Regions from separate parts of the Metabacillus sp. KH_069 genome, predicted to be linked through region 1. Evidence: riboswitches for the same ligand, from Rfam matches in the RefSeq annotation. Region 1 holds a riboswitch; the other holds the start of a gene.
The links. A riboswitch is a leader RNA that binds a small molecule or an ion and turns the genes downstream of it on or off. The one in region 1 is predicted to bind glycine.
Positions count from the first base shown of each region.

Region 1 (10,980 bases):
TTTTTGTTTTTTGTGCTGAAATGTGTCGATTGAAAAATATTTTTTAATTTTTTTGAAAATATTAGAATTAATTGGGTGTTAATTCCTTTATTGTAGGCATTTTGATGGGTTTTGTTTTTAAGAAACGACAGAAAATTTTACGGAATAAAACAAACTGCAAAATCTCATTTTCTTTTTTGAAAATAAGATTTTGCAGTTTTCGACATTAATAGAACGCATTTTGCGACAAATAAAAAATTCCGCCATTTACAATCGAAACGTTTATTTGCGGATCATATAATTCTTTCAATGCTTCTTTTTCTAATTGGTAGGCTTCCGGTTTTTCATCAAGATCTTCATAAAAATGACTGAGCAGCATCATATCAGCATTCCAGCGCTGTCTGGCATCTTCCGCCCAAGAGTGATCATCCTGCTCAATAATGGATTGAATATAGTTCTGAATACGATTTAATCCGCTTTGTTCCTTAATCATTGGGGAGGTCGTAAAACAAAGATCAGGAATGCGGGGAGTAAGCGTCATTTTTTCCAATTGATCCTGGAAGTTTTCAATGATTGCGCCGCTGATCAAATGGAGACCGATTGAATAAAGCTGGTCCTTCTTTTTGTCGCTCTGATAAGATACCATGATATTTACTCCGAGCCATGGATGCAGAGATTGAGAGCTTCCTTTGTTCGGAGGACTTTCATAAAGGCGGATGTGGCTTCCAAGCTTTTTGCTCGTCCGGAAAATTTGATGGAGCCGCGGTGCCCCGAAATGCATGATTTCTCCTTTTAAATCTTCTGGAGCCTGTTTGGCATCTGTAAGAAATGTCAGCTGCATAGGATTTGGAACACCGCCGGTTTTTTCAAGATAGGTCCAGTAAAAAGGCCGATTCATCAGCTCTTTATCCATTTCGATTGTTAACTGCACAGTCATATACTCTGGCTGTTTATCTGTGATCTGACATGAATTTGCTGTGAAAAAACTTTCTAAGAATTGGCTGATCTCTTGCTGCAGCATATCGTCAAGCCTCCTTGCCTAATTTTACTTTCCATTTGCAGCTTTTTGTTCTGATTGTTCCTGTTCTGCAAAATGAAGGATGGATGTTAAATTTTCCATTTTGATTTTCATTTCGCCCTCGCTTTTTGATTGAAAGAGAATATCCTGCAAATGATCTTCAAAATTGGAAATATCCAGTTTGGTTAAGATTTCATCAAGCTCACCGATTACTTTTTCGAATAGATTAATTTTTTCATAAAGCAGTTTTAATATATGCTCTTCTACCGTGTTTTTTGTAGCCATGTTATAAATGTAAACGTCCTTTTCCTGACCGAGGCGATGAATCCGGCCAATTCGCTGTTCTAGCCGCATGGGATTCCAGGGCAGGTCATAATTGATGATGTGATTGCAAAATTGAAGATTTATGCCTTCGCCCCCGGCTTCTGTTGCAATAAGCACTTGAACGCGGTTTTTAAATAAATCTTTCATCCAATCTTTTTTGCCCCGCTTAAATCCTCCCCGAAAAGGAACAGAAGTAATGCCGTGCTGCTGCAAAAACCACTGCAGGTAAAATTGAGTGGCACGGTATTCAGTAAAAATGATCACTTTATCATCAATTCTTTTAATAAGCTCTACTGTTTTTTGAGCTTTAGAGTTTCCGTCCACCTCATCAATGCACTGCATCAATTCCCTGATAATAGGTTCAGGAAGCGGGGAGGCCTCACCATCAGGCCGCTCGATCATTTTTTTCAGCGTCATATACACAGCTTCTCTGCTTGAGCAAGCTTCTCTTTGAAGGGTCATGATGGAAAACATGCTTGCAGCAGCCGTTCCGAACGATTTCAGCCTGGAAATAGCTGTGTACAAATTTCGTTCAGCTGGAGAGAGTTCAATTGGAACCGTTTCAACATGGCGTTTAGGCCAGTCAATTCCGGTATCGCCGCGGCGGTTTCGAATCATTACCTTGTTGACAAGCTCCTGCAGATGCTCATGATGTTCGAGTGAGCGATTTTTTGCTGAGAAAACTTCTGAAAAATAAGCTTCGTTTCCAAGATGACCGGGTTTAAGAAGAGAGACAAGATTGAAAATCTCTTCTACACGGTTTTGGATTGGAGTTGCTGTCAGAAGCAGGCAGTATTTCTTTTTCAGGCTCTGAACAAATTCATAGTTTTTTGTTTTATTATTTTTGAGTTTATGAGCCTCATCTATAATGACTAAATCATATTGCTGGGCAAGGACAATTTCCCTGTGAGGACTTCGTTTTGCTGTATCAATAGAAGAAACAACCACATCACATGCTTCCCATACATAGCTCTTTTTCTGCTCAACAGCTGGAATATAGAATTTTTCATGCAGTTCTCTTGCCCATTGTGAAACAAGGGAGGCCGGCACAAGAATTAAGATCTTATTGGCCAGTCCGCGGATCATATATTCTTTTACAATCAGTCCGGCTTCAATCGTTTTTCCAAGCCCTACCTCATCTGCCAGTATCGCTTTGCCGTTCATATGCTCTACTACTTGTCTTGCAACCTCTAATTGGTGAGGAAGCGGTGTGAAATCGGTCAGATGATTTGGTGCCTGCAAGCCTTCAAATGAAGGAACAATTAAATGTTTTTGCACTTCACAGGCGAGTTTGTAATTTTCCCAGCTTGCCCAGGGTCCATCATCTTCAAGTTTCTTAAAAAAAGTATCCTGCCAGGAGGAATCAAAGTTGATTTTTACATTCATTAATGACAGCCCTTTCAAGAAAAGGTATTGTTATACTGGATCGTTCACTTTAAAGTGTGAATTCGTAGTTTATTATGATAAAATACAAATAAAATAGGTTAAACACGAACATTAAACTAAAATATATGTTTAATATTTGTGTAAAAATAGATTGATGAATATTGTTCATAATGGTAGGATGTTAATAAGTAAGAAAGTTGCTAACATACTTACTTTTCAGTCAGCAAGCTTCTTTTGTCAAAAATGTCAAAATGTCAAAGAATGTTATTTCTTAGTATGACCAGTTTTAAAGAAAATATGAGCGAATGAGAACAAGGGGAGAGACTGCCGGCGGCTTCATTGGATGTATGCCGCAAACGCAGCGCCGAAGGAGCAAACATCTGTGAATCTCTCAGGCAAAAGAACTCTTGTTTGACGCAACTCTGGAGAGAGTTTGTGAAAGCAGCAAACCACCAAAGGGGAAAGCTTTGCATATATTGGCAAGGTAAACTTTCAGGTGCAGGGACAGAGACTTCCTTTTTACATAAAAGGGGGGTCTCTGTCCTTTTTTTATACTTTTTGGGGAGGCGATTTGATTATGGCGGATTTAAAGCGAACACCATTATTTGATGTTTATAAAGAGCATGGAGCAAAGACCATTGATTTTGGAGGATGGCATTTCCCGTTCAATTTTCTTCTATTAAAGAGGAGCACGAAGCCGTTCGGGAAATGGCAGGCTTATTCGATGTTTCGCATATGGGTGAAATTGAAGTGACAGGCACGGACAGTCTCGCTTTTCTTCAAAAAACGATGACGAATGATGTTTCCCTGCTGAAAGACGGCGGAGCCCAGTATACGGCTATGTGCTATGAAGATGGCGGAACAGTGGACGATTTATTAATTTATAAAAAATCAGACTCTCATTATTTATTAGTCGTAAATGCTTCAAATATTGAAAAAGATTATGATTGGCTGGTCTCGCACAAATTCGGAGATGCAGAGCTGCATAATGTTTCATCTGAAATTGCCCAGCTGGCCATACAGGGTCCAAAAGCTGAATCAATTCTACAACAATTAACAGAAACAGATTTAAGTGAAATCAAGTTTTTTAAATTCAAAGATGACGTTGTCATAAATGATGTAAAAGCGCTTGTCTCAAGAACGGGTTATACAGGCGAAGACGGCTTTGAAATCTATTGCCCTTCTTCAGAAGCGCCTTCCCTTTGGAGTGCGATTTTAAAAGCAGGCAAAAATGATGGAATTCTTCCTTGCGGTTTAGGGGCACGCGATACACTGCGCTTTGAAGCAAATCTTCCTTTGTATGGCCAGGAGCTTACTAAGGACATTACTCCGATTGAGGCAGGAATTGGCTTTGCGGTAAAACCGAATAAAGAGACAGACTTCATCGGGAAAGATGTATTAAAAGAACAAAAAGAGAATGGCACAGCAAGAAAGCTTGTCGGTATAGAGATGATTGACAAGGGGATTCCAAGGCATGGTTATGAAGTATTTCATGGAGACGAACAAATCGGCGAGGTAACGACCGGCACTCAATCTCCTACATTAAAGAAAAATATAGGCTGGGCTCTGCTGAAAAAGGAATTTGCAGAACCAGGCTCTGAAGTGAGTGTTCAGGTGCGCAAGAAACGCTTAAAAGCAGTTGTAGTTTCAACACCTTTTTATAAACGACCAAAAAAATGAACTAGTTTGAAAGGGGAACACATCCATGAAACATCGTTATTTGCCGATGACAGAACAAGATCAGCAGGAAATGCTTGACGCTGTCGGAGTATCTTCTATAGATGAGCTTTTCTCAGATATTCCCGAGAGTGTGCGTTTTCAGGGGGAATACAAGATCAAACAAGCAAAGTCTGAAACGGAACTTGTAGGTGAGCTGAGTGAGCTTGCTTCTAAAAACAAGGATTTAAGAAGCAATGCTTCTTTCCTTGGCGCAGGTGTATATGATCATTACATGCCGATCATCGTAGATCATGTTATTTCACGATCAGAGTTTTATACAGCCTACACTCCGTATCAGCCTGAAATATCACAAGGCGAGCTTCAGGCCATCTTTGAATTTCAAACGATGATCGCTGAGCTTACTGGAATGGATGTTGCAAACTCATCCATGTACGACGGCGGTACTTCTCTGGCTGAAGCTGCCATGCTTGCTGCCGGTCAAACAAAAAAGAAAAAAGTCATCGTTTCAAAAGCTGTTCACCCGGAAAGCAGAGATGTTCTGAAAACATATGCAAAAGGACAGTACATTGAAGTAGTAGAAGTGCCAGTGAAAAATGGCGTAACCGATCTTGAAGCTTTAAAAGCGGAAATGTCAAACGATGTTGCGGCTGTCGTTGTGCAATATCCAAACTTCTTCGGGCAAGTCGAGCCGCTTAAAGACATTGAACCTATTGCTCACACAGGAAAGAGCATGTTTATCGTGTCTTCTAATCCGCTTGCGCTGGGAGCTTTAACACCTCCTGGGAAATTTGGAGCTGATATTGTGGCAGGCGATGCTCAGCCATTCGGTATTCCTACTGCTTTTGGCGGACCGCACTGCGGATATTTTGCTGTAACTCAAAAATTGCTCCGCAAAGTACCGGGACGATTGGTTGGACAAACGACAGATGAACAAGGCAGACGCGGGTTTGTCTTAACCCTGCAGGCACGTGAGCAGCATATTAGACGTGACAAAGCGACTTCTAATATATGTTCAAATCAGGCTTTAAATGCTTTGGCAGCCTCGGTTGCCATGACTGCACTGGGAAAAAAAGGCGTAAAAGAGATGGCTTTGCAAAATATTCAAAAAGCAAATTACGCTAAAAAAGAATTTACTGCAAGCGGGATTGAAGTTCCATTTGAAGGGGCAATTTTTAACGAATTCGTCATTAAATTAAACAAACCGATTAAAGAGGTAAATGCGAAGCTTATTCAAAAGGACATCATTGGAGGTTTCGATTTAGGCAGTGTATACCCCGAGCTTGAAAACCACATGCTTGTTGCGGTAACTGAATTGCGCACAAAAGAAGAAATTGACTTATTTGTTAAGGAATTGGGGGATGGACATGAATAAGCAGGATCAGCCATTAATATTTGAACTGACAAAACCAGGACGAACAGGCTATAGTTTGCCTTCATTGGATATCCCTGAATTGGCAGCAGATGAATTGATTCCAAGTGAATATTTGCGTGCAGATGATGCTGAACTTCCGGAAGTATCTGAACTTGATATCATGAGACATTATACAGCTCTTTCCAAGAGAAACCATGGAGTTGATTCCGGGTTTTATCCGCTTGGATCCTGTACGATGAAGTACAATCCGAAAATTAATGAAAATGTTGCGCGTATGGCAGGATTGGCTCATATTCATCCATTACAGGATGAGAGTACAGTTCAGGGTGCACTTGAGCTAATGTATGATTTACAGGAGCATCTCATTGAAATTACCGGAATGGATGAAGTTACACTTCAGCCTGCAGCAGGAGCTCATGGTGAATGGACCGGCCTGATGATGATCCGTGCTTATCATGAAGCGAACAATGACTTGAACCGGACTAAAGTAATTGTTCCTGACTCGGCTCACGGAACAAATCCGGCATCTGCCACTGTAGCGGGATTTGAGACGATTACGGTTAAATCAAACGAACAGGGGCTTGTTGATCTTGATGATTTAAAGCGTGTGGTAGGGGACGATACAGCTGCGCTTATGTTGACGAATCCTAATACCCTGGGCCTTTTTGAAGAAAATATATTGGAAATGGCGAAAATTGTTCATGATGCAGGAGGCAAGCTTTATTACGACGGTGCAAATTTAAATGCCGTACTAAGCAAGGCACGTCCCGGCGATATGGGATTTGATGTCGTTCATTTAAATCTTCATAAAACATTTACCGGCCCTCACGGAGGAGGCGGTCCTGGATCTGGTCCAGTCGGAGTAAAAGCTGATCTGATTCCGTACTTGCCAAAACCTGTTTTAGTAAAAAGAGATGATAAATATACGTTTGACTATGACCGCCCGCAGTCTATCGGCAGAGTAAAGCCATTCTACGGAAACTTCGGAATCAATGTCCGTGCATATACTTATATTCGCACAATGGGACCTGATGGATTAAAAGCGGTGACGGAATATGCAGTACTAAACGCCAACTATATGATGAGAAGACTTTCAGAAGCTTATGATCTGCCATTTGACAGACATTGCAAGCACGAATTTGTTCTGTCAGGCAAGCGCCAGAAAAAATTAGGGGTCCGTACGCTTGATATCGCAAAAAGGCTGCTTGATTTCGGCTATCATCCGCCAACAATCTACTTCCCGTTAAACGTTGAAGAATGCATCATGATTGAACCGACTGAGACAGAATCAAAAGAAACGTTAGATTCATTTATTGAGGCGATGCTCCAAATCGCAAAAGAAGCGGAAGAAAACCCTGAAATCGTCCAGGAAGCCCCGCATACGACAGTTGTCAGCCGCTTAGATGAAACAACAGCAGCAAGAAAACCGATCTTGCGTTATCAAAAGCAATAAAAGATGCAAAAAAAGGATTCGCTCTTCTGCGGATCCTTTTTTCTATATTAGATAAAAAAGGGTCTGCAGAACTGTCTGCAGACTTCTTCTTATTTCTTTGCTTTAATTTTACCGCCCCAGCCCTTAAAGCCGCCTTTTAGCATGTAAAGATCATTGTAGCCTTTTCTTTTCAGCATTTGAGCTGTGCGTCCGCTTCTGACAGTGTTTTGGCAGTAGATGTAGACAGGCTGATCTTTGCGGATTTCCTTATGTCTTTGTCTCATTTGAGATAAAGGAATGTTTCTTGCTCCAAGAATATGTCCGCCGTCAAATTCATTTGGTTCACGGACATCAATTAACTGAGCTTTTCTGTATCCTGCTCGGAATTCTTCTTCCGTTAATGTTTTCATAATTTTACGCTGGTAAAAATAAGAGTAAATCGTGTAGGCTGCTAGTGCACCTAATAGAATCAATAAAAAAATCCATGTTGTCAAGCTGACCCGACTCCTTTATAAGCAACTTTTCTAAGACAAGTTCAAATGAACTTTAATAATATTGGACAACTACTATTATATAAGAGCAGGATCAAATTGTCATCTATGAATAAGACATAAATATTTTCAACCTTGCCTTCTTTTTGATAGACTAGGTAAGGCACAGAAAATGAAATACATACTTATCATGGAAAATGGGGTATGAAGATGGCTAAAGAAACTTGGAGATTTATTGATTCAGGGAATTGTTCCCCGTCCTATAATATGGCATTAGATGAAGCGCTGCTTGAATGGAACAGTCAGGGAATGATCCCGCCGGTCATTCGTTTTTACGGCTGGAACCCGGCCACTCTTTCAGTTGGATACTTTCAGAAAGCCGAAAAAGAAATTGATCTTGATGCCGTTAAAGAGTACGGGCTGGGATTTGTCCGCAGGCCGACAGGAGGCAGGGGGGTTCTTCATGACAAAGAGCTGACCTACAGCGTCATCGTGTCAGAAGAGCATCCTGAAATGCCAAAGACTGTAACAGAAGCATATAGAGTCATATCTGAAGGTATTCTTCAAGGTTTCAGGGAACTGGGACTTGATGCATATTTCGCCGTTCCGAGAACCGAGGAAGAGAAGCAGGGGCTTAAGAATCCTCGGTCTGCCGTATGTTTTGACGCACCCTCCTGGTATGAACTTGTTGTAGAAGGACGCAAGGTAGCAGGGAGCGCTCAAACGCGCCAAAAAGGAGTCATTCTTCAGCACGGCTCCATTTTGCTCGATATAGATGAAGAAATGCTTTTTAATCTGTTTAAGTATCCAAGCGAGCGGGTAAAAGAACGAATGCAGAAAAATTTTAAAAATAAGGCAGTAGCTGTCAATGCGTTGCGTGAAATTCCTGTTACTCTGGAGGAGGCAAAGCATGCATTTAAAAAGGGCTTTGAGATGGGTCTGAATATTTCGCTTGAGCCTTATACACTGACAGATGAAGAACATGCATATGTAGAGAAGATTGCAATGGAAAAATATGATACAGATGAGTGGAACTATAAACGATAAGCGACTTGAACTTAGTCGCTTTTGTTTATTTTTTTGTGATGGTTTTCAAATTATTTCAAACCATTCCTTATTTTTCTAACTTCAAGATCTCTTCGGATTTTGCAAGCGACAAAATTCATCAAAAAAAGTGATTATGGAGTTCCTACCTTCTTTTTTCTCATTATTTCTGCTTCATTTGTGCAGTTATTAATTTGACAAAATAAAATAGGTTTGCCTGTTTATCCATATATAGTATTGTCGAACGAAAATAGAATACTATATATTGATAAATGGGTCGCTTTGTGATAAATTAAATCAAGTAAAGATAGATAGGGGAGTTGTTTGAATGACCGTAGCACTAAATGAAAATTTAAAACTTGATGTGGACAAGCTGAACCACGATATTACATTGTTTCCCCAAGTTCACCCAATAACTGATGACATGAAATTGACACACAAAGGGGTATCGCGTTTAGTCATGCTTGACCGATACACGTTTAAAGACACTGAAAAGCTGACATTATCAAAAGGGGATTTTGTCGTTCTGACGATCAAAGAGGATCCAAAATTCCCTGCAAGAGGGCTTGGCTATATTTTAGAGATTGACTGGCAGACTAAAATGGCAAGTGTACAGGTTGAAGAAGAGTACCGCCATTCACTTGAAAAGCCTGAAGAGGTTGAAACGGGAGTTATCCATCGTTCTTTGGATGTCATTGAAAAACCGCTTGAAGTATTTTACGAGCAAATTGCAAAACGAAATGCAACAGGGCTTGCATCTGTTGAAAAAACAGAAGAGAAGCGGAATGAATGGTTCCAGAAGTTCTATCAGGAATTGGTCGGATTGAACTTTGTGCCGGCGGGACGTGTTTTATACGGAGCTGGAGCAGGCACAGACGTGACTTACTTCAACTGTTACGTGATGCCATTTGTGCAGGATTCACGCGAAGGCATTTCAGAGCACCGCAAGCAGGTAATGGAAATCATGAGCAGAGGCGGCGGCGTTGGAACAAACGGTTCAACACTGCGCCCAAGAAATACACTCGCACGCGGTGTGAACGGCAAATCGTCCGGATCTGTCTCATGGCTGGATGATATAGCGAAACTGACGCATTTAGTTGAGCAAGGGGGTTCGCGCAGGGGCGCTCAAATGATCATGCTTGCCGACTGGCATCCTGACATTATTGAATTTATCATTTCAAAAATGCAGAATCCTCGTATTTTACGCTATTTAATCGAAAATACGAATGACGAAACAATCAAGAAATATGCACAGGAAAAATTAAAGTTCAAGCCTCTGACTGAGGATGAAAAAGCAATGTACCAAAGCATTGTGAACTACAAGCAAATTCCAGGCTTCGGCGGATTTAACGAAAAAATCATTAAAGACGCAGAATTAAAGCTTGTGACTGGAGGAACATACAGCGTTCATAATTCTGAATTCCTTACAGGCGCCAACATTTCCGTTACGTTAACGAAGGATTTCATGGATGCTGTTGAAAAAGATGAAGATTACGAGCTTCGCTTCCCCGATGTGGAAAGCTATACTGCAGATCAAATGAAAGCCTATAACGAAGACTGGCACAATCATGGCGATGTCCGCGAGTGGGAGAAGCTGGGATACAAAGTCCGAACATACCGCACAATCAAAGCGAAAGAGCTTTGGAACTTAATCAATATTTGTGCGACATATTCAGCAGAGCCCGGCATTTTCTTTATTGACAATGCAAACGACATGACGAATGCTAAAGCGTATGGACAAAAGGTAGTAGCAACAAATCCATGTGGAGAACAGCCTCTCGCACCTTATTCTGTCTGCAACCTTGCAGCGGTCAATCTTGCTGAAATGGCAGACAAAGAAAGCAAAACAGTCAATTTTGAAAAGCTGAAAACCACGGTTGAAGTCGGTGTCCGCATGCAGGATAACGTCATCGATGCAACACCTTATTTCTTAGAAGATAATAAGAAGCAGGCATTAGGCGAACGCCGTGTCGGCCTTGGCGTTATGGGCTTGCATGATCTGCTGATCTACTGTGAAACAGAATACGGTTCAGAAGAAGGCAATCAATTGATTGATCAAGTCTTTGAAACGATCGCAACAACTGCTTATAAAGCATCTGTTGAGCTTGCAAAAGAAAAAGGCAGCTTCCCGTTCCTCACTGCTGAAACAGAAGAAGAAACAAACCGTTTGCGTGATGCATTCACACAAACTGGCTTTATGAGCAAAATGCCTGCTGATCTTTTAGATGATATTAAAGAATACGGTATTCGAAAC
Region 1 is NZ_CM174460.1:2,974,150-2,985,129, reverse strand. Features, by position in the region: gene AC3ISE_RS14985 (YqhG family protein) at 206-1,000, opposite strand; gene AC3ISE_RS14980 (DEAD/DEAH box helicase) at 1,025-2,707, opposite strand; glycine riboswitch at 3,013-3,124, shown strand; partial or broken gene gcvT (glycine cleavage system aminomethyltransferase GcvT) at 3,285-4,387, shown strand; gene gcvPA (aminomethyl-transferring glycine dehydrogenase subunit GcvPA) at 4,413-5,759, shown strand; gene gcvPB (aminomethyl-transferring glycine dehydrogenase subunit GcvPB) at 5,752-7,212, shown strand; gene AC3ISE_RS14960 (rhodanese-like domain-containing protein) at 7,302-7,673, opposite strand; gene AC3ISE_RS14955 (lipoate--protein ligase family protein) at 7,893-8,729, shown strand; gene AC3ISE_RS14950 (vitamin B12-dependent ribonucleotide reductase) at 9,055-10,980, shown strand, end outside.

Region 2 (10,980 bases), 1.4 Mb from region 1:
ATCATGAAATGCTGTGAAGAACACATCGAATTAGCGATAGATATGTATGTAGACGAGCATGAAATTGCGCCAGAAATCGAAAAAATCAGAGAAATCAACAAGTTATCCACAACCTGTGAATTGTGCACAAACCCTGCTGTATATATAGTGGGGAACTAATATTCGCACACTAAATGTGGATAAGTTGTGCACAAATGTGGATAAAATCTGTTGGTAATCTGTTCTTAAGTGGGGATAGCCTGTGAATATAACAATTTGTACAATCGGAAAGTTAAAAGAGAAATATCTAAAACAAGGAATCGACGAATTTTTAAAGCGTTTAACACCGTACGCAAAAGTCGACATCATCGAACTCCCGGACGAAAAAGCACCTGAAAACCTCAGCGAATCCGAAATGGAAATGGTCAAGCAAAAAGAAGGCGAACGCATCCTTTCGAAGATCTCCGATGACACTCATGTCATTGCGCTGGCAATAGAAGGGAAAATGAAATCATCTGAGCAGCTTGCAGCTGATTTAGATCGTTTAGCTACATATGGAAAAAGTAAAGTGGCGTTTGTAATCGGCGGATCGCTGGGGCTGAGCAATGAAGTTATGAAGCGGGCGAATGATACATTGTCTTTTTCGAAGATGACGTTTCCTCATCAATTAATGAGGCTTATCTTAGTGGAGCAAGTTTATAGGGCTTTTAGGATTAATCGGGGGGAACCATATCATAAGTGAATGAGGTTCTTAAATAACTTCATTCTAGCGTTAATAAAACCAGCATTTTTAGTAATGGGAAGTTGAAACCCACAGCATCCATATGATTGAAAATTTATCAAGAACCAGGCACTACAAAAAATTTTCATCATATATAGGTTATATCCGTTCGGATTTGATGAGGAGGATATCATGCAACCTATGTTACCTATGGAGAAATATTTTGGGCAGTTTGAACTGGTGCATGCTTTTTATGGGGCTATGCCTACAGGTGTCAGCGTTTCCGAAACCGGTCGTATTTTTGTTTGCTTTCCGAAATGGGGAGACGACGTTCAATATACTGTGGCGGAAATTGTTGAGGGTGAATTGCAGCCTTATCCCAGTTTAGAAACCAATGTGGTTAATACTGGGAATATTACGATGTCTTTCGTCAGTGTCCAAAGTATCGTTGCTGATGGAAGAGGAACACTTTGGGTACTAGATACAGGGGCACCAAATTTTTCTGAACCTATTCAAGGGGGAGCAAAATTAGTTGCTGTTGATTTAAGCACGAATACAATAAGGAGAGTATATACCTTTACAGAAGATGTTGTCTTGCCAACAACTTATCTGAATGATGTCCGTTTGGATTTTCGGGTTGGAAGAGCAGGCTATGCATATATAACGGATTCTTCTTCCAGAGGGCCAGGGGCTATTATCGTCGTAGATTTAGAAAATGGAAACGCGTTTAGACGGTTAAATGGGGCAATATCAACTTCACCTGATCCCTATTTTTTACCGAAAGTAGAAGGTGAAATTTTGATGAATCGAAATCCGGACGGCTCGACTTTCCCATTTAGGTTGGCTTCCGATAGCTTAGCGATTTCTCCTGATGGAAAGGTTTTATTTTATGCTCCGCTAGCCAGCCGTCAGCTGTTCTCTATCTCAACAGAAGCCCTAAGAGACAGAAGGATACAGGACATGAATTTATCCCAATATGTGCAGTATTGGGGGGAAAAAGGTGCGTCTGATGGAATGATCACCGGCGCAAAAGGAACCGTTTATGCGGGAGACTATGAAAACAACAGTATCCGGAAGATATTGCCGAATGGCGCAATGGAAACCATCGCACATGACCCGAGAATTTTATGGCCGGATACTTTTTCAATTGGCCCCGATCAATACTTATATGTCATTGTGAATCAATTACATCGGCAGGCGAGATTTCATTATGGAAGAGACCTGCGGGAAAAACCATATAGTTTACTTCGTATGAGAATTGATGAATTCCCTGCTCCTACCTTTTCATAATAATCTTAAACGAAGGTAGCTATCCTCATCAGGGAGCTGCCTTTTTTGGAGCATAAGTCAGCATTTGAGGGAAAGACAATGCAGAAGCATTAATGCCCCTTTAGCACCATTTCGAACAAGGTCAGTTCACAAAGTGTTTTGAAGCTTAAAAAATGAGAAAGGAGAAAAAATACTTGCTGGAAAAAATTGAAGATAAAAATTTGTTTATGATGTGTAAAGAGGTCCGCCAAGAGGCTTTTTCAGATATACCTGCTGATTATTCTTTGCGATGCTGCAGGCAAGAGGAATTAGCGATTTGGAAAAGGATGCAGTTTGATTCTGCAGAAGATGCTGCAAGCTATGACGGATTTATGAATCAGTTTTTTCAACAAGTTTATGGAGGACAGGAAGAGCAATTTTTTGAACGCTGCCTTTTCATTTGTGACAAGGAGAATCGTCCGGTCGGAACTTGTTTCATCTGGAAAGCTTACGGGCAAATTTCCACTATCCATTGGTTTAAAGTAGTGAAAGAACAGGAAGGAAAAGGTCTTGGACGAGCATTGTTAACAGCTGTGATGAAACAAGCAGGAAAAGAAGACTATCCTGTCTTTCTTCATACACACCCTGGCAGCCTGCGGGCAATCAAGTTGTATAGTGATATGGGTTTTTCCTTGCTGACAGACCCGGTTATTGGACATCGGATAAACGACTTGGAAGCCTGTTTGCCAATAATGAAGGATTACTTATCATCAGATGCTTGGAACGGATTAACGTATGCATCAGCTCCTGCTTCCTTCTTAAAGATTGTAAAGGAATCGGAATCAGACGAGTTTTAAGCAGTCCCAGTAACTCCAAAAAATGCTATATCTGGAGTTTGACAGGTGATTTTTGCCTGAAATCCCTTAATAACTTACGAAAACAGCCTTAATACAAAAATAGAAGTACCAAAGAACACCTCAAACGTTCTTAGTACTTCTTTTTATTTAGTCTTTTATCTATGACATTCCCTCAACCTACCCGCAGCTTCTCCCCACTAACCCTCTTTTTCTGCTTCTGATCCAAACGATAACTCAAGAAAGTCAATAGACTTGCTGCGACGGCAACAATTCCTTGAAACGCCGTATACGCGAACCGTACGTACGGTATTGTGAGAGGGGCGAAAATAAACTACTTTATTGTCCCTCTACTCGATTTTCTAGTAGTATTAACCCGCAAATTTTCAATAAAATGGTATAATTCACAGTGGAATGATAGACATAGTCAATGGTATAGAAGCTGCATGCAGAAACCTCTTTTGCAGTGGGATAATAATAGATTAATAGAAACAAGGAGTGGTCATAAATGAACGCATTGCTTCAAATGGGCGGAAATACCGTCTTAAGTTCCCCAAAAGGCTATTTAACTGTGAGCTATGATCGGTCAAATACGATCGATATTTCTTTAACGGCTTTTCTTTTAACAGATACAGATAAAGTCCAGGGGGACAGCGGAATTATCTTTTATAATCAACCGAATGGCCCTTCCGGTGTTGCAACTTTATTGCCATCTGAGAATGCGGGAAATACGGTAGTACATAATCTTGAATTTGATATGAGCAAAGCTCCTGCTGGAATCAGCAAGATTGCCATTACGCTGACAGAGGATAACCACACGGGGTTTGCGAATGTGCGGAATTTAAAAGCCCAGGTGCGCTCGGGTGACAAGGTGGTCGAGTTAACTCCCTCCAGTTTTTCAAAGGAAAATGGGATTGTGGTTTTAGAGTTATATGTGAGGAATGGCCAGACAAAGGCGAAATCAATCTGGCGCGGATTTGATTCCGGGCTTGAAGGCTTATGTAAGAATTACGGTGTGGAAGTGGAACCGGAGGAAGGGACTAAGCCTTCCGAGCAGAAACCGGTTCAGAAGCAACCCGTTAAAGAACCTGTAAAGGCGCCTGTTCCTGAGAAAAAAATCGTTCTCGAAAAGGTAAAGGGCAAGATCAATCTCGACAAAGGCCAGAAGCCGGTCATGATTGAAAAAACACCGGAAATTACGGCTACGGTATCTTGGAAAACTGGAACTGATTACGATATCTATGCGCTGGTTTATACGAAGGATGGCAGGCAGGTCGATGTCGCGATGTTTGGGGCAAAAGGAACACCACCTCTCAGAAGGTTCGCAGGCGGAGCGGTGGAACATATGGGAGATGTCGGGAGAGACAGCCGGGCAACGAAGACAGAAGTGATCAAACTAAGGTTAACGAACGACATCCTCGCAGTCGTGCCTGTCGTATACTCTGCCCAGTCTAACGGAGCAGGTTCCTTCTACCGATACAAGGTGTCGATGAGCATCGATAATCACAATGGAACCTCCGTTACGATTTCCGCCAAAAACGCCAATGACAACGACCGGATCTATACCTGTGTGCCCGGAATCCTCCATAATACGCAAGATGGAGTGATCATAAGTCCGCTGGAGCTGTATAGTATACCCAACTCAGAGTATAGGCCTAAACTTAGGATGGGCGCTTCCAATATGGTCGAAGTCGTCATGGATGCCGGTCCGATTAATGATTATAAATAAAGTAGGAATACATTAAAAAAAGTGGACTTACCTTTAAATTAGTAAGTCCGCTTTTTGCTTATTTTAGATTTATAGCATGCTATTTATAAAAACTACTTTTACACAACAGTCCCAGCTTCAGCCAAAACTCTCTTTTCCCTATCCAGGTCCGGATGCACCTTCCTCACCACACTCGGCCTTGCCAGAGTAATGACAACCCCAATTAGTATTGCTGCAGAGGCAAGCAGGATGTACTGTCCCGGTACGGCGTCGTACAGGAATCCGAATATAATCATTCCGAGGGGCATGAGAGCCATGGCCATCGTTTCGATAAGGGAGAAGACGCGGCCTTTGTAGTCGTCTTCGATCATTTTCTGCATCATGACCTGAATTGGTGTATTGATGATGATGATCATGGCACCGAAACTGAACATGAGAATCATGTAAAAGGTGAAGATGGCCCAGTAGGACAAGTCAATCATCAATGGCATCGCAGTGGCTCCGAGGATGATGCCAATGGCTAGTATGCCGCGTTTTGAGACGAGAAACGGGTACTTGACTTCTTTTCGGACAGAGAAGTAGATAGATAGGACGAGCATGCCGGCGGCGAAGGCTCCCTGGGTAAATCCGAAATGCCGGGACGCCAGGTTCAACTTTTCGATCAGGACGTAGGAGTAGCCTACCTCAAAGGCCCCAAACAGGAAGTTGATGATGAGGGAGAGCCAGATCAGGGTCATGAGCACCTGCTTTGTTTTTAAGTAATGCAGTCCTGCTCTCATGCTCTGCCACATGGATTCTTTCGGCTTCCCTTCTGTTCTGCGCTTTGCGAAGAGGGTAAAGTTCATGGTTGATTCAAGGAGTACGGCTATGATGGAAGCGGCGATGTAGATGATAAGAAAGGTCTCCATTGAGACGGCTCCATACAACAATCCGCCGGCTGCCGGGCTGCCGATTGCGGCGAATGACATGGCGATTTGGTTCAGTGACATTGCCCGCTGGATGCGTGCTTCATCAACTAAACCGGTGATGGATGACGAAAACGTGACGGAAGAAAAGGTGGATGCGATGGCAAGGATGCTTGTTGTGATGTAGATGGCGGTCAATGAGAGTCCATAGGTCAGGCTTACGTAAAGAAGTCCGCTGATGGCAAGGGTAGTCGAGATCTGTGCGAGGATGACAATTTTTTTCCGTGAGTATTTGTCTGCGGCATAGCCTGCAAAGGGTGAAATCAGCGTCCGCGGCAGAATGTTGCAGAGCAGGTTTGCGGCAAAGCTTGTGGCCGATCCTGTGATCTGCAGGATGTGGAAGCTGATGGCAAAGGCATACACCTGTGCGCCGAACGTTGAGATGAGCTTGCTGATGGTGAAGGTGAACAAATGGTAGGTCGCCATTTTTAATTTTCTTATTTCTTCCATTAAAAACCCTCCATATTTCAAAAGTTTAATTTAATTAAACAAATTATACCGCATTCTGCTATTCCATTTCAAGCGAAAGTTTAATAAAATTAAACTAATTAGAAAAATTGGGGTGTTAACCATGATTGGGGAACGAATACGAAACCTGCGGAAGCAGAAAAAGCTGACACTTGCAGAGCTTGCGGGATCAGAGCTGACAAAAGGGATGCTCAGCCTGATTGAGAACAATAAGGCGAATCCGTCCATGGAAAGCCTGGCCTATATCGCGAAGCGTCTTGAGGTGGATGTGTCACAGCTGGTAAATGAGGTTAACGTGGTTGAGCTGAGAGAAGTACTAAATGAAGCAGAGAAAGAATACAGCGTAAGCAAGGAAGATCCAGCCGATAAGTATGAAAAACTCATTCAGCTTATAGAGCCCCATGTCCATAAGCTCCAGCAGGGATATGAAGCGGCAAGGCTGCTCGACCTCTATGGGCGCAGTTTGTACCGGGAAGAGAAGGAATGGAAGGAACCGATTGATAAAGCGGCGGCACTGTATGAGCAGATGAACCTTACTCAAAAGCGGGCGAGTATTGGACTGTTTAGGAGTATTGTTCATTTTATCCGTCACCATTATGAAAAAGCGCTGGAGGTTCTGCTTTTTGAGCGGAAAATGATCGAAGAAAGGTTTGCCTATATCGATCCGATCACGCGTCTTGATCTCGATTATCATGAAGCGGTTTTTCACTTTGCAGTCGGCAGCACAGAGTCTGCAAAGCGCGTGATGAATGATGCGATCGCCTTTTCAAAAGAGAATAAAACGTATTACCTGATCGATGATTTGTACCGGCTGGCGGCTGCTTCCGCCCAAATGGCTGAGGACACAGAGCTGTATAACTACTACATCATGAAATTGAAGCAATATGCTGAATTCTCAGAAGATGAAGGCTCCTGGCTGAGCTATCACATTTTCAGCATCGAATCTCTCATTTCGGTCAAGCACGATTACCATTCCGCACTGGAGATCATCGATTCGTACTTAGAGGATGCTGATTCTATCCTGAAATTCAAGGAATGGTTCTATCTTGAAAAAGGGAAAGCCCTGCATGGCCTCGGGGAATATGAAGAAGCCATCCGGTATTTGGATCAGGCGGAAGTTCCGCCCTACCATCACCACCCGTTTGATCTGTCCCAGTTTTATTTGAGCAATACGTACAAAGCCCTTTGCTATGAAAAGCTTGGGAATTCAGATAAAGCTTTGGCAGCCGCCGGGACAGCGGTGGAACAGTTTGAGTCGATGCCGGATTCGCCGTATAAGGAGTTTAGCAGGAAGACTTATGAGGAGCTTGGCGGAATGAGTGGGTAAACCTGCTAATAGGAAGATAACCTGAATTCATTGACAAACCCCTCCCCACCCCCTACAATTAATCATTATTCAGAAATACTCAAATTTAATATAAAGCAAGCTATGATGGCTGTGGATCACACTACAGCCGGAGCAGCTTCTGGAGAGACCGCTGATAGTGGCGGCGCCGAAGGGTTCACAATCTCAGGCAAAAGGACAGAAGAGTATGAAATTGGGGTTTGGTTTACTCGTTTTTGCGGGGCGGCAAATGCTATTTTGGTATTCTTCAAAAAGAGATTGGGATTCTTCCAGTCTCTTTTTTTATTGGATTTTTTTACAGCTTAGAAGGAGGAGTTCAGAATGGCACAGCAGGAATTGAAGAGAGATTTGGCGAACCGCCATGTGCAGCTGATTGCAATTGGCGGAACGATTGGAACGGGGTTGTTTTTAGGTTCGGGCAAGGCGATTCAGCTTGCGGGACCGTCGATTATATTCGCTTATTTGATTGTCGGGGTTGCATTGTTTTTTATGATGAGGGCGCTTGGGGAAGCTGCTGCTGTCAAAGGCGGGATATGAATCGTTTACGGATATTGCGGAAGATTATCTTGGGCCGCGGGCGGCGTTTGTGACAGGGTGGACGTATTGGTTCTGCTGGATCATGACGGCGATGGCCGATGTGATTGCGGTCGGTGTGTACGTGCAATACTGGTATGACATTCCGCAGTGGGTTCCGGCGCTTGTGTGTTTGCTTCTTTTACTTGGGCTCAATCTCCTCACGGTGAAGCTCTTTGGGGAATTGGAGTTCTGGTTCGCGCTGATCAAGGTGGTGACGATTCTTGCTCTGATCGTGGTCGGGGTGATCTTGATTGTGATGGGCTTTCAGACAGATGCGGGAGCTGTTACGGTGAGCAATCTGTGGGAGCACGGCGGCTTGTTTCCAAACGGAATGAGCGGATTTTTGCTTTCGTTTCAGCTGGTTGTGTTTGCATTTGTCGGGGTGGAACTGGTTGGTGTGTCGGCGGCGGAAACGTCCAATCCGAGAAAGAACATTCCGTCTGCCATCAACAAAATACCGCTCAGGATCTTGTTTTTCTACGTCGGCGCTCTAATTGTCCTGCTCAGCATCAATCCGTGGACGGAATTGAATGCTTCGGAGAGTCCATTTGTGAAGACGTTCAGCCTGATCGGCATTCCGCTTGCGGCGGGAATCATCAATTTCGTTGTTTTGACGTCTGCTGCATCTGCCTGCAACAGCGGGCTGTTTTCGACAAGCCGTATACTGTTTACGTTAAGCAAACGTGACCAGGCGCCGTCCTCCTTCAGAAATCTGACGAAACAGCATGTGCCGGGCAATGCGCTGTGGCTGTCAACTGCAATCGTATCAGCGGGTGCGCTTCTCAGCAAGCTGATTCCCGAGCAGGCCTTCGGCATTGTGACGACAATCAGTGCCATCTGCTTTATCTGGGTGTGGAGCGTGATTTTGATCTGTCATATTAAATACCGGAAAACCCGTGAGGACCTGCATGCTAAATCAGCATTCAAAGCTCCGTTTGCGCCGTTCATCAACTTTGCGGTGCTGGCGCTGTTCGGACTGATTCTGATCGTGATGCTTGTGGCGGATGAGACACGTCCGGCGCTGATGCTGACGCCTTTGTGGTTTATATTGCTGTATGTTTTGTTTCGATTTAAAAGAAAATCCATTAATAGAGCATAACGAAATGTGCGCAAGTGCTAATTTGAATTTAAGCGCACTTTCAGAATGTAGAAGGAATGTGCAGTGTTCTAATCCGAGCTTAATCGCACATCCTGGCTGTAGCAGAAGACTGGAAGTGTTCTAATCGGAGTTTAATCGCACATCCTGGCTGGAGCGGGAGAACAGAAGTGTTCTAAACCGCCATTAATCGCACAATCCCGGCTGCAGCAGAAGTGCGGAAGTGTTTTAATCCGTGAACTGAAGGTCGGAACCAGAAAAAACACAAAGAAGTACCAAAGAACTAAGTTCTTGATACTTCTTTTTTTTCTTTTATTTGGTGGATTCTATCAAGAAATCCGCAGCTTCTCTCTATGGGTGGTGTCCTGTTGCTTTTGGTCTAAGCGATGGCTTAGGAAAGTTAGGAGACTTGCGGAGATGGCAACTAGTCCGCCGACCCATGTCACATTCATCAAATCTCCTTGATGGTAAACGATTCCGCCTAGTGCGGAGCCAAAAGCGATACCGACATTGCTTGCGACTGGCATCAATGAAGCGGCGAGTCCTGTTGCTTTTGGCTGATAAATACCGGCAAGGTCGATCAAATAAAGCTGGGTGGATGTTGTTAAAAGAATGGCCATTAATGACATCAGGCCAATGTTAACCAATCCGAAAATTAAATTGTTTGTTGTCCAATATAAACCGATCAGGACAATGGCTTGCACGAGAAAAACAAACCTGAGACGTCCGATCGCATTGTGGCTGGCAATTTTGCCGGCGAGTATGTTGCTGAAAATCGAAATAAATCCGTAGCCAAACAAAATCAAACTGATTGAACTGCTTGGCGCTGCCATTTCTTTAAGGATTGGAACGAGGTACGTAAAAACGGCATACGTTGCTCCGAATCCAAGAGATGGAATGAAAAAAGCCATTAAGATTCGCGGGTGTGTCAACAAAGAAAATTGATCACGCATCGAACTTCGGGCTTGCCTTTGCATATCAGGCAAGACGAAGAAAGATGCTAAAAATGCAATTCCCCCAAGAAAAGTGGTTAACAGGAAGGTTGCATTCCAGTCGTACCAATCAGCGATTAAAGTACCTATTGGAACTCCGATCACGTTTGCAAGAGTAAAACCGCCAAAAACAAATGAGATGGCAAGGCCGCGTTTTGCGATCGGCATGGTTTCACTGGCAACAATCATGGCAAGTGAGATTAAAACCCCTGTTACAATCGCCGTCATCATTCGAAGTCCAAGGAGCAGGATATAGCTTGAGGATATGACGCACAAAGCATTCAGAATGATGAACGCTCCTATCAAAAACAACATCCATTTGCGCTTTGGAAAATGGCTTGTTGCAGACATGACGAGTGGTGTGGCAACGGCAAACGTAATCGCAAATGCAGAAACAAGTGTGCCTGCTTTTGAATTTGTTATATGAAGACTCGAGGAAATATCGGTCAAGATTCCGACGATAACAAATTCGCTTGTCCCGAGAACAAATGTTAATAAAGCAAGTGTTAATATGAGCAGCCAATGCCGCTTGGTCAATTCTATGTTGTCCATAATTACCTCTTTTCTTAGATGTACATAAATGTGTTGCATGGCAAATAAACAATCTAACTATCATACCATAATACATTTTTACGCTTAATAAGGTAGGTGCCATTTATTATTACCAGCTATGGAAAATAGTAATTAGCCGATATTTTTTTGTTATGAAATTTTATGGAAGGGCAAATTTCCATTTAACTAGAATTCATAAAAAATAGGGATGTCCGTTTAAAAATAGTTGAATTTGATTTTGGTAAATAAAGGAGAGTTTGATGAAGTGAAGAGCCTGTCACGCCCTAGTTTTATCCGGTTTTTAAATGAAGCGTGTCATGAAGGGTTTCTTCAAAATCAAAAAAATTGACCCAACTCTTATAGAGGAGTAGAATCGTCATCAATTCGAATGAGGAATGTCTATTAATATAATAGAGGTTTAGTAAACAGATAACATCCACAAAACCATTAAGAGGTTTTATCCTTTTCTTTTTTTA
Region 2 is NZ_CM174460.1:4,386,620-4,397,599, reverse strand. Features, by position in the region: gene AC3ISE_RS22010 (CxxH/CxxC protein) at 4-159, shown strand; gene rlmH (23S rRNA (pseudouridine(1915)-N(3))-methyltransferase RlmH) at 242-721, shown strand; gene AC3ISE_RS22000 (L-dopachrome tautomerase-related protein) at 893-1,990, shown strand; gene AC3ISE_RS21995 (GNAT family N-acetyltransferase) at 2,164-2,805, shown strand; gene AC3ISE_RS21990 (TerD family protein) at 3,311-4,531, shown strand; gene AC3ISE_RS21985 (MFS transporter) at 4,630-5,925, opposite strand; gene AC3ISE_RS21980 (helix-turn-helix domain-containing protein) at 6,047-7,270, shown strand; glycine riboswitch at 7,400-7,479, shown strand; partial or broken gene AC3ISE_RS21975 (amino acid permease) at 7,610-8,963, shown strand; gene AC3ISE_RS21970 (MFS transporter) at 9,290-10,504, opposite strand.
Region 2: another riboswitch for glycine. It lies ahead of AC3ISE_RS21975 (amino acid permease); the one in region 1 lies ahead of gcvT (glycine cleavage system aminomethyltransferase GcvT).